DNA from 2 places in the Streptomyces sp. NPDC051207 genome. Region 1 is predicted to be linked to the other one. Evidence: riboswitches for the same ligand, from Rfam matches in the RefSeq annotation. Region 1 holds a riboswitch; the other holds the start of a gene.
What was found. A riboswitch is a leader RNA that binds a small molecule or an ion and turns the genes downstream of it on or off. The one in region 1 is predicted to bind thiamine pyrophosphate.
Positions count from the first base shown of each region.

Region 2: it holds a riboswitch for thiamine pyrophosphate, as region 1 does, so the genes downstream of both, thiO (glycine oxidase ThiO) here and thiC (phosphomethylpyrimidine synthase ThiC) in region 1, are expected to answer to the same signal.

Region 1 covers NZ_JBFBAX010000034.1:44,856-49,585, reverse strand. Annotated here, with positions in the region: gene AB0M97_RS26365 (IclR family transcriptional regulator C-terminal domain-containing protein) at 1-74, shown strand, start outside; gene AB0M97_RS26360 (SsgA family sporulation/cell division regulator) at 173-607, shown strand; gene AB0M97_RS26355 (YibE/F family protein) at 781-2,283, opposite strand; TPP riboswitch at 2,356-2,545, shown strand; gene thiC (phosphomethylpyrimidine synthase ThiC) at 2,538-4,346, shown strand; gene AB0M97_RS26345 (hypothetical protein) at 4,513-4,730, opposite strand, start outside.
Region 2 covers NZ_JBFBAX010000003.1:354,387-359,116, reverse strand. Annotated here, with positions in the region: gene AB0M97_RS05165 (thiazole synthase) at 1-698, opposite strand, end outside; gene thiS (sulfur carrier protein ThiS) at 701-901, opposite strand; gene thiO (glycine oxidase ThiO) at 898-2,061, opposite strand; TPP riboswitch at 2,059-2,170, opposite strand; gene AB0M97_RS05150 (FAD-dependent oxidoreductase) at 2,342-3,583, shown strand; gene AB0M97_RS05145 (Rv2175c family DNA-binding protein) at 3,832-4,197, shown strand; gene thiE (thiamine phosphate synthase) at 4,428-4,730, shown strand, end outside.

The DNA.
Region 1 (4,730 bases):
TGCCCACCACGCAGCGGTTGCAGCACGAACTGGGGCGCCTTCTGAGCTCTCAGTCGATCTCTATCAGTATCTGAAAACTCACTCCTTGTGATCTGTTGTGTACTTTCTGCAAGATTCCACCAGAATCAGGGGTCATTCCCGGCCAGTCGACGGCAAACCGACGGGGTAGACGATGCGCGAGTCCGTACAGGCAGAGGTCATGATGAGCTTTCTCGTGTCCGAGGAGCTCTCCTTCCGCATCCCGGTGGAACTGCGCTACGAGACCTGTGATCCGTACGCCATCCGGCTGACGTTCCATCTGCCCGGTGATGCGCCGGTCACCTGGGCCTTCGGCCGCGAGCTGCTGATCGACGGGGTGGGGCAGCCGTGCGGGGACGGGGACGTGCGGGTCTCGCCGGCCGAACCGGACATGCTGGGTGAGGTGCTGATCCGGCTTCAGGTGGGCGGGGACCAGGCGCTGTTCCGCTCGTCCACGGCACCCCTGGTCGCCTTCCTCGACCGCACCGACAAGCTGGTGCCGCTGGGCCAGGAGGGGGCGCTCGCCGACTTCGACGCGCATCTCGACGAGGCGCTGGACCGGATCCTGGCGGATCAGGGCGCCGGCTGAACGGTTACGGCAGCCGGGTGGTGCCGTAACGCTTCGCCGGGCGCCGGAGGAGGGTGCGCAGGAACGATTCGGCCCCCGGGGCCCGGGTCCCGCGTCACGCGACACCGGGCGCGAGGTCTCACCGCGTCCCCCGTCCCCCCGTCTCCCCGGCCCGTCTCACCGGACCCGGTACTTCACCGCTTGCGGCGTCGGCCCCGGCCACCGCCGCGGGCCGCGGCCGGCCCCCCCGCGGCCGTGGCCGGACCACCCGCCGCGCCTGCTGACCGGCCGCCGCCCTTCCCCGTCCGGTCGGCGGAGACCACCAGGGCCGCGAGGCACGTGGTGACCGGCACCGAGGCGACCAGGCCGATGGAGCCGACCAGCGTACGCACGATCTCCTCGGCCACCAGCTCGCTGTTGGCGACCGTGCCCACACTGCTCTGCGCGATCGAGAACAGCAGCAGCAGCGGCAGCGCGGCACCCGCGTAGGCGAGGACGAGCGTGTTGACGACGGACGCGATGTGGTCCCGCCCGATGCGGATGCCCGCGCGGTACAGCCCGCGCCAGCCCATCGACGGGTTGGCCTCGTGCAGCTCCCAGACCGCCGACGTCTGCGTGACCGTCACGTCGTCGAGGACACCGAGGGAACCGATGATGACGCCGGCCAGCAGCAGACCGCTCATGTCGATCGTCGGATACAGGCCGTGGATGAGACCGGTGTTGTCGTCGGTGTTGCCGGTGAGCGCGGCCCAGCCGATGAACAGCGAGCCGAGGACGCCGATGAGCAGCAGCGAGATCAGGGTGCCGAGCACCGCGACCGATGTCCGGGCCGACAGGCCGTGGCACAGGTAGAGCGCGATCAGCATGATGGCGCTCGACCCGACGACCGCCACCACCAGCGGGTTCGAGCCCTGGAGAATCGCGGGCAGGACGAAGAAGTTGAGCACCAGGAAGCTGATGGCCAGCGAGACCAGCGCCATGACGCCGCGCAGCCGGCCGACGGCGACGACGGCGAGGGCGAAGATCCCGGCGAGCAGCGCCATCGGGAACCTGCGGTTGACGTCGGTGACCGAGTACTGGAGATCCTTGGGAGCGGAGGGCTCGTAGGCGACCACGACCTCCTGGCCCTGCTCCAGCTGCCGGGACTGGTCCGGCTGCACGATCTCGATGAACGTGCGGCCCTTGTCCTTGCCCGTGTCGATGCGGATGGTCGCCTTCTTGCAGGTGCCGGTCGCCTGCTGCTGGGCGGAGGAGCCCTCGGCCGTGGAGGTGTCGCCGGTCGGCGTGGCTCCCGAGGCGTTGACGGACTCGCAGCTCACCTCGTCCACGTTGGTGACCGTGGCCTGCTGCGTCTGCCGGTCGAAGCCGACACCGGTGCGCTCGTGCGGCGGGGCGCCACCGGGCCAGAGCACAGCGAGCCCGACCACCACCGCTGCGGCGAACGGGATGAGGACGGCCGCGATGACCTTGCGCAGGTGCTGGGAGACGGGGGCGGCCGGACCGTGCGCGTGGCTGTGCCCATGCCCGTGGCCATTCCCGTCACCGCCGGGGCCGTGACCGTGCCCGCCCCCCGCGCCGTGCCCGCCCGATCCACGACCGTGGCCCTGGCCGCCGCTGCTGCCACCTGAGCCGCCACCGCTGCCGGTGCCGCGCGGAGGCTCGGACGGTGGATACGGGGGATGCTGCATCGTGGTCACCGACCGATCATCGCAAGAACGGACGGGGGCCCCTGTTCACCGCGCCCGGATTGACGCTAGCGTGGAGGCACCTTTTGTACACGCGGGAGCTCGGAGCACCGGGCTGAGAGGGCGCTGACCTCCGTCCCAGCGATGTTTCACGGGAAACATCACCGAAGTCGAGTGATGTTCCCCACGGAACGTCGGCAGACGGATACCGCTGCGTCGACCGCCGAACCTGTTACCGGGTAATGCCGGCGTAGGGAGTAGGTCTCATGACCAACAAGGACGCACGCACGCCTGCCTCCGCGAAGATCCAGGCCGAGGATTCGGCCGACGAATCGAGCAGTACGGAGGCCGGGAAGTCCATCGGCTGGCACAAGGCGTACGTCGAGGGTTCGCGCCCCGATCTGCGGGTGCCGGTCCGTCAGGTGCACCTCACCAACGGGCAGTCGGTCACGCTGTACGACACGTCCGGCCCGTACACCGATCCGCACGTCGACACCGATGTCCGCCGCGGGCTTCCTCCGCTGCGGGAGAACTGGATCGTCGCCCGCGGCGACACGGAGGAATACGCGGGCCGTCCCGTCCGTCCCGAGGACGACGGGATCAAGCACACCTCACCGCGCGGAGGGCTGCGCAACCTCGACGCCGTCTTCCCCGGCCGGCCCCGCCAGCCGCGCCGCGGCCGTGACGGCCAGGCGGTCACCCAGCTCGCGTATGCCCGCCGCGGCGAGATCACGCCCGAGATGGAGTACGTGGCCATCAGGGAGAACGTTGCGCCCGAGGTGGTCCGCGAGGAGATCGCGGCCGGCCGGGCGGTGCTGCCGGCCAACGTGAACCACCCGGAGATCGAGCCGATGATCATCGGCAAGCGGTTCCTGGTGAAGGTCAACGCCAACATCGGGAACTCGGCGGTGACGTCCTCCATCGAGGAGGAGGTCGAGAAGATGACGTGGGCGACCCGCTGGGGCGCCGACACGGTCATGGACCTCTCCACGGGCCGCAACATCCACACCACCCGCGAGTGGGTGCTGCGCAACTCCCCCGTCCCGATCGGCACGGTGCCGCTCTACCAGGCTTTGGAGAAGGTCGACGGCCGGGCCGAGGAACTGACCTGGGAGATCTACAAGGACACGGTCATCGAGCAGGCCGAGCAGGGCGTGGACTACATGACGGTCCACGCGGGTGTGCGCCTGGCGTACGTCCCGCTGACGGCCAACCGCAAGACCGGCATCGTCTCGCGCGGCGGCTCGATCATGGCCGCGTGGTGCCTGGCGCACCACAAGGAGTCGTTCCTGTACGAGAACTTCGAGGAGCTCTGCGAGATCCTCGCCGCGTACGACGTCACGTACTCCCTCGGCGACGGTCTCAGGCCGGGCTCGATCGCGGACGCCAACGACGAGGCGCAGTTCGCGGAACTGCGCACGCTCGGGGAACTCAACCGGATCGCGAAGCGTTTCCACGTACAGACCATGATCGAGGGCCCGGGACATGTCCCGATGCACAAGATCAAGGAGAACATCGACCTTCAGCAGGAGATCTGCGATGAAGCCCCGTTCTATACGCTCGGCCCGCTGACCACGGACATCGCCCCGGCGTACGACCACATCACCTCCGGCATCGGTGCGGCGATGATCGCCTGGTGGGGCACGGCGATGCTCTGTTACGTCACGCCAAAGGAGCACCTCGGCCTGCCCAACCGGGACGACGTCAAGACCGGCGTCATCACCTACAAGATCGCGGCGCACGCGGCCGACCTCGCCAAGGGACACCCGGGCGCGCAGGAGTGGGACGACGCGCTGTCCGACGCCCGTTTCGAGTTCCGGTGGGAGGACCAGTTCAACCTGGCCCTCGACCCGGACACGGCACGGGAGTTCCACGACGAGACCCTGCCGGCCGAGCCCGCCAAGACGGCCCACTTCTGCTCGATGTGCGGGCCGAAGTTCTGCTCGATGAAGATCTCGCAGGACATCCGGCGCGAACACGGCGGCCGCAAAGCCGAGATCGAGGAGGGCATGGCCCAGAAGTCGAAGGAGTTCGCGGCCGCGGGCAACCGCGTGTACCTGCCGATCGCGGACTGACGAGGGCGGTTGCGTCCAGGGCGCGGCGGCGCTTCCGTCCAGGGCGCGGCACAGCCGGCAGTCCGGCCTGTTGTTCGCTGATGCCCTCGGGGTGCCCCCGCAGCGGGTCCCGCATCCGGCCCTTCCGGGTTCGGAGGCGGGACCTGCGAGGGGCGCCGGCCGGTGGTTACTCCGGCTGGTGGTCCGGGCCTCCGAAGTCCGGGCTCGAGTAGTCCGGGCTGGAGAAGCTCGGCCGCCGGCCGGCCCCGCCGTCACCGGGGCTGGTGAACCCCGGCCGGTCGTAGCCGAGGTGGGGCATGCGGCTGACCGGTGCGGGTGAGGCCGTGCCGTGCAGTGCGGTCGCCGGGCTGCCCGGGTCGGCGAGGGCTTCTTGGAGGAACGGCA
Region 2 (4,730 bases), on a different contig from region 1:
GCCAGCCGCCCCGCCTCCACGGCACACCGCATGCCGGCGGCCATCAGTACCGGCTCCTGGGCGCGCGTGACCGCCGAGGCGAGCATCACCCCGGCACAGCCCAGCTCCATCGCCAGCGCCACGTCGGACGCCGTGCCCGCCCCCGCGTCCAGGATCACCGGCACGCGCGCGTGCTCCACGATCAGCTGGAAGTTGTGCGGGTTGCGGATCCCGAGCCCGGACCCGATGGGCGAGCCGAGCGGCATCACGGCCGCGCAGCCGACGTCCTCCAGCTTCCGTGCCAGCACCGGGTCGTCGTTCGTGTACGGCAGCACGGTGAACCCGTCGTCCACCAGCGTCTCCGCCGCCTCCAGCAGCTCGATCGGGTCCGGCAGCAGGGTCCGCTCGTCGGCGATGACCTCCAGCTTGATCAGATCCGTGCCGAGCGCCTCCCGGGCCAGGCGCGCGGTCAGCACCGCCTCGCCGGCCGTGAAGCAGCCCGCCGTGTTCGGCAGCACCCGGATGCCGAGCTTGTCCAGCACCGACAGCACGGACCCGTGCACCGACGGGTCCACCCGCCGCATCGCGACGGTCGTGAGTTCCGTGCCGGAGGCCACCAGCGCGCGTTCCAGCACGTCGAGGCTGGGCGCCCCGCCGGTGCCCATGATCAGACGGGACGTGTAGGACGTACCGCCGAGGACGAAGGGGTCGTCGGCCATGGTCAGCCTCCTTGGACGGCGGTGAGGACCTCGACGCGGTCGCCCTCGGACAGGGGCGTCGACGGCCACTCGGTGCGCGGGATCACGGTTTCGTTGAGGGCGGCGGCCACGCCGGACGGCGCCGCGGTGAGCGATGTGACGACGGTGTCGAGAGCCGTGCCGGGCAGGACCTCCCGGGGCTCCCCGTTGACGGAGATGTTCATGCGGGCTGCTCCGTGAGTGCGGTGCTGAAACGCTTCGGGGTGAAGGGGCGGGCCTCCTCGGGCAGGTCCCCGGTGGCCAGCGCGTGCGCCATGGCGTCGCCGGTGACCGGGGTGAGGAGCACGCCGTTGCGGTAGTGCCCGGTGGCCAGCAGCAGTCCGGGCAGCTCGGTCGGGCCGAGCAGCGGCGCGTTGTCCGGGGAGCCGGGCCGCAGCCCGGCCCGGGTCTCGGTCAGGGGCAGCTCGGTGATGCCGGGCACCAGCTCGTGCGCGTCGCGCAGCAGCTCGTAGACGCCGCCCGCGGTGACCGTGGTGTCCCAGCCCAGTTCCTCGCTGGTCGCGCCGATCACCAGCTCGCCGTTCTCGCGGGGCACCAGGTACACGTGGCTGCCGCGCACGATGGCGCGCACGGTACGGCTCAGGAACGGCGCGTACCGTGGCGGCACGGTCAGCCGCACGACCTGCCCCTTCACGGGCCGCACCGGTGGCAGCACGGCCTTCGGCACCCCGGCGAGCCGCCCGCTGAGGCTGCCCGCGGCGAGCACGGTCTGCCCGGCGGTCAGCTCCGTGCCGTCGGCGGTGACGACGCCCGTGGCCCGGTCGCCGAGGACCATGAGCCGCTCGGCCCACTGCCGGTGGAAGGCGACCCCGGCCTGTTCGCAGGCGGCCACGAGCGCGCGGGCCAGGCGCCGCGGGTCGACCTGGTGGTCGCCGTCGACCCGCAGGCCGCCGCGCACCCCGGGCGCGAGCATCGGCTCCAGGCGCCGGCAGTCCCGCCCGGACAGCCACTCCGACTCCAGCCCCGACTGCCGCTGGAGGATGTGCAGTTCCCGCAGGTGGGCGCGGTCGTCGGCGTCCAGGGCGACGGCGAGCGTGCCGCAGCGGCGGTGGCCGGGGTCGTGCCCGGTGAGGTCGGTGAGCTCCGCCACGAAGTCCGGGTAGCGGCGGGCCGACGCGAGGTTGAGCGCGAGCAGGGTCTGCTCGCCGTAGTGCAGTTCCGTGACGGCGGCCAGCATCCCGGCGGCCACCTGGGCGGCTCCGCCGCCGGGCTCGGGATCGACGACGGCCGTGGCGAATCCGCGCTGCGCGGACCGCCAGGCCGTCACCAGGCCGATGATTCCGCCCCCGACGACGAGGACGTCTGGTGTGCGCGTGGGCGACATGGGCGTCCAGCCCCTCCCTTCGCCGGCATGACCCGGATCAGGTTCGTACGGTCGGAGGCCGCCAGCCTCCCTCTCAGCCCGGTGCGTCCGGGCTCCCGCGAGTGCTTTACGTCGGTCACCCTAGCCCTCGCGGGTCGCGCCGGGTAAGGGAGCCTCCGCCGCGCCACGCGCGCGTGGACGAGAGCCGGGGGTCGCGGGAGGACGGCGGGACCGGCGTTGTGGAGCAGGTCACGCGGCACGACCGCTGACTGACAATCTGTCAGTTGTCTATGGTGATCAGGTGAGCGAGCAGACGCAGGACCGGGCAGGGGACGCGCCACGCCGCGTGGTCGTCGTGGGCGCGGGCATGGCCGGCGTGCAGACCGCCGTCGCCCTGCGCGAACAGGGCTTCACCGGCACCGTGACCGTGATCGGCGCCGAACCCCACCAGCCCTACGACCGGCCCCCGCTGTCCAAGGCCGTCCTGCTCGGCACGGCCGAGGGCTCCGCCTTCGACATCGACTTCGAGGCGCTCGGCATCGAACTGCGGCTCGGCCGCGAGGTGCTGGGCGTCCGCCCCGCCGACCACGCGCTCGACACCGCCGAGGGGCCGGTGCCGTACGACGTCCTCGTGCTGGCCACCGGCGCCGAACCGATTCCCCTGCCGGGCGCCGAAGGCGTGCCCGGCGTGCATCTGCTGCGCACCCTGGACGACGCCGAACGGCTGCGGCCCGTGCTCGCCCGCCAGCACGACATCGTGGTCGTCGGCGCCGGCTGGATCGGCGCCGAGTTCGCCACGGCGGCGCGCGAGGCGGGCTGCGCGGTGACCGTGGTCGAGGCGGCGGACCGGCCGCTCGCGGGCGCGCTGCCCTCCGAGGTGGCGGAGCCGATGGCCACCTGGTACGCCGACGCGGGTGCCGTCCTGCGCACGCACACACGCGTGGAGCGCGTCGAACCCGGCGCGGTGATCCTGGACGACGGCTCGCGCATCCCGGCCGGCGCGGTCGTCGTCGGCATCGGCGCCCGCCCCGCCACGGCCTGGCTCGCCGGCTCAGGCATCGCCCTGGGCGCGTGGGGCGAGGTGGTCGCCGACGCGCGGCTGCGCACCTCGGCGCCGGACGTCCACGCGGTCGGCGACTGCGCCTCCTTCCCGTCCGGGCGGTACGGCGAGCGGCTGCTGGTGCACCACTGGGACAACGCGCTCCAGGGCCCGCGCACGGTGGCCCGCAACATCGTCGGCGGGGCGAGCGGCGAGGCCGCCGCCGTGTACGACCCGGTGCCGTACTTCTGGTCCGAGCAGTTCGGGCGCTTCGTGCAGTACGCCGGCCATCACACGGCCGCCGACACCGTCCTGTGGCGCGGTGACCCGTCCGGACCGGCCTGGACGGTCTGCTGGCTGCGCGAGGACCGCCTGGTCGCCCTGCTCGCGGTGGGACGGCCGAGGGACCTGGCGCAGGCCCGGCGGCTGATCGAGGCGGGCGCCACGATGGACCCACGGCTGCTGGCGGACCCGACGCGGCCGTTGAAGACGGCGACGGCCTGACGGCCCTCAAGGGGGCGACGGTCCGGCACCCGCGTGGCCTCCGGAGGGTGGCCCTTACCCGCCCGGACTCGGGGAGGACGGCGGCCCGGACCCGCGCGGCCTCGGGGTGGACAACGGCCCGGACTCACGCGGCTCCGGGACGGCAACGCCCGGCACCTGTGCCACACCCCCCGTACACGGCCCGTGCACACGCCGACGCGGGGGGCTCCGACTTCCGACTGTCAGTGGCAGATGGCAGGCTTGTTTCCGTGACCGAGATTGACGCAAAGATCGATGCTCTCGTCCCCGCCTGGCTCACCCTCCCCGACATCGCCGAAAAGCTCGGCGTCGAGGTGACGCGTGTGCGGCAGCTGGTCAAGGACGGCCAGCTCATCGCCGTGCGCCGTGGTGAGAACCGCGCGCTGCACGTCCCCGCCGCCTTCATCGACGGGGACAAGGTCGTCAAGGGCCTGTCCGGAACCCTGACGCTCCTGCGGGACGACGGTTTCACGGACGAAGAGATGCTGGAATGGCTCTTCACCCCCGACGACAGCCTGCCCGGCACGCCCGCGCAGGCCCTGAGCGAGAATCGCGGCACGGAGGTGAAGCGCCGCGCCCAGGCGCTCGCCGTCTGACCTGAGCCCGACCCGACACACCGTCCGGCGTACGGGCCGGAACCCACCGGGGTCCCGGCCACAGCCCAGCACGGCCCGTCCCGGGACGATCCGGCCCGTACGCCACCGACATCCGCACGGCCACCGGCGCGGACCGGCCCGCGCACCGCACCGACATCCGTGCGCGTCACAGGCATCCGTGCGCCACCGACGGCACACATGCCGCGCACCGAACCCGGGGGGAACCACGTATGCCCGACACCGCCCTCAGTACCGACACCGCACGCGCCGCGCTCGCCGACGCCCGTGTCTACCTCTGCACGGACGCCCGCAAGCGCCAGGGCGACCTGCCCGAGTTCCTGGACGCGGTCCTGGCCGGCGGGGTCGACATCGTGCAGCTGCGCGACAAGGGCATGGAGGCCGCCGAGGAGCTGGAGCACCTGAAGGTCTTCGCCGACGCCTGCGCCCGGCACGGCAAGCTCCTCGCGGTCAACGACCGCGCGGACGTCGCCCACGCCGCCCGCGCCGGCGTCCTCCACCTCGGCCAGGGCGAC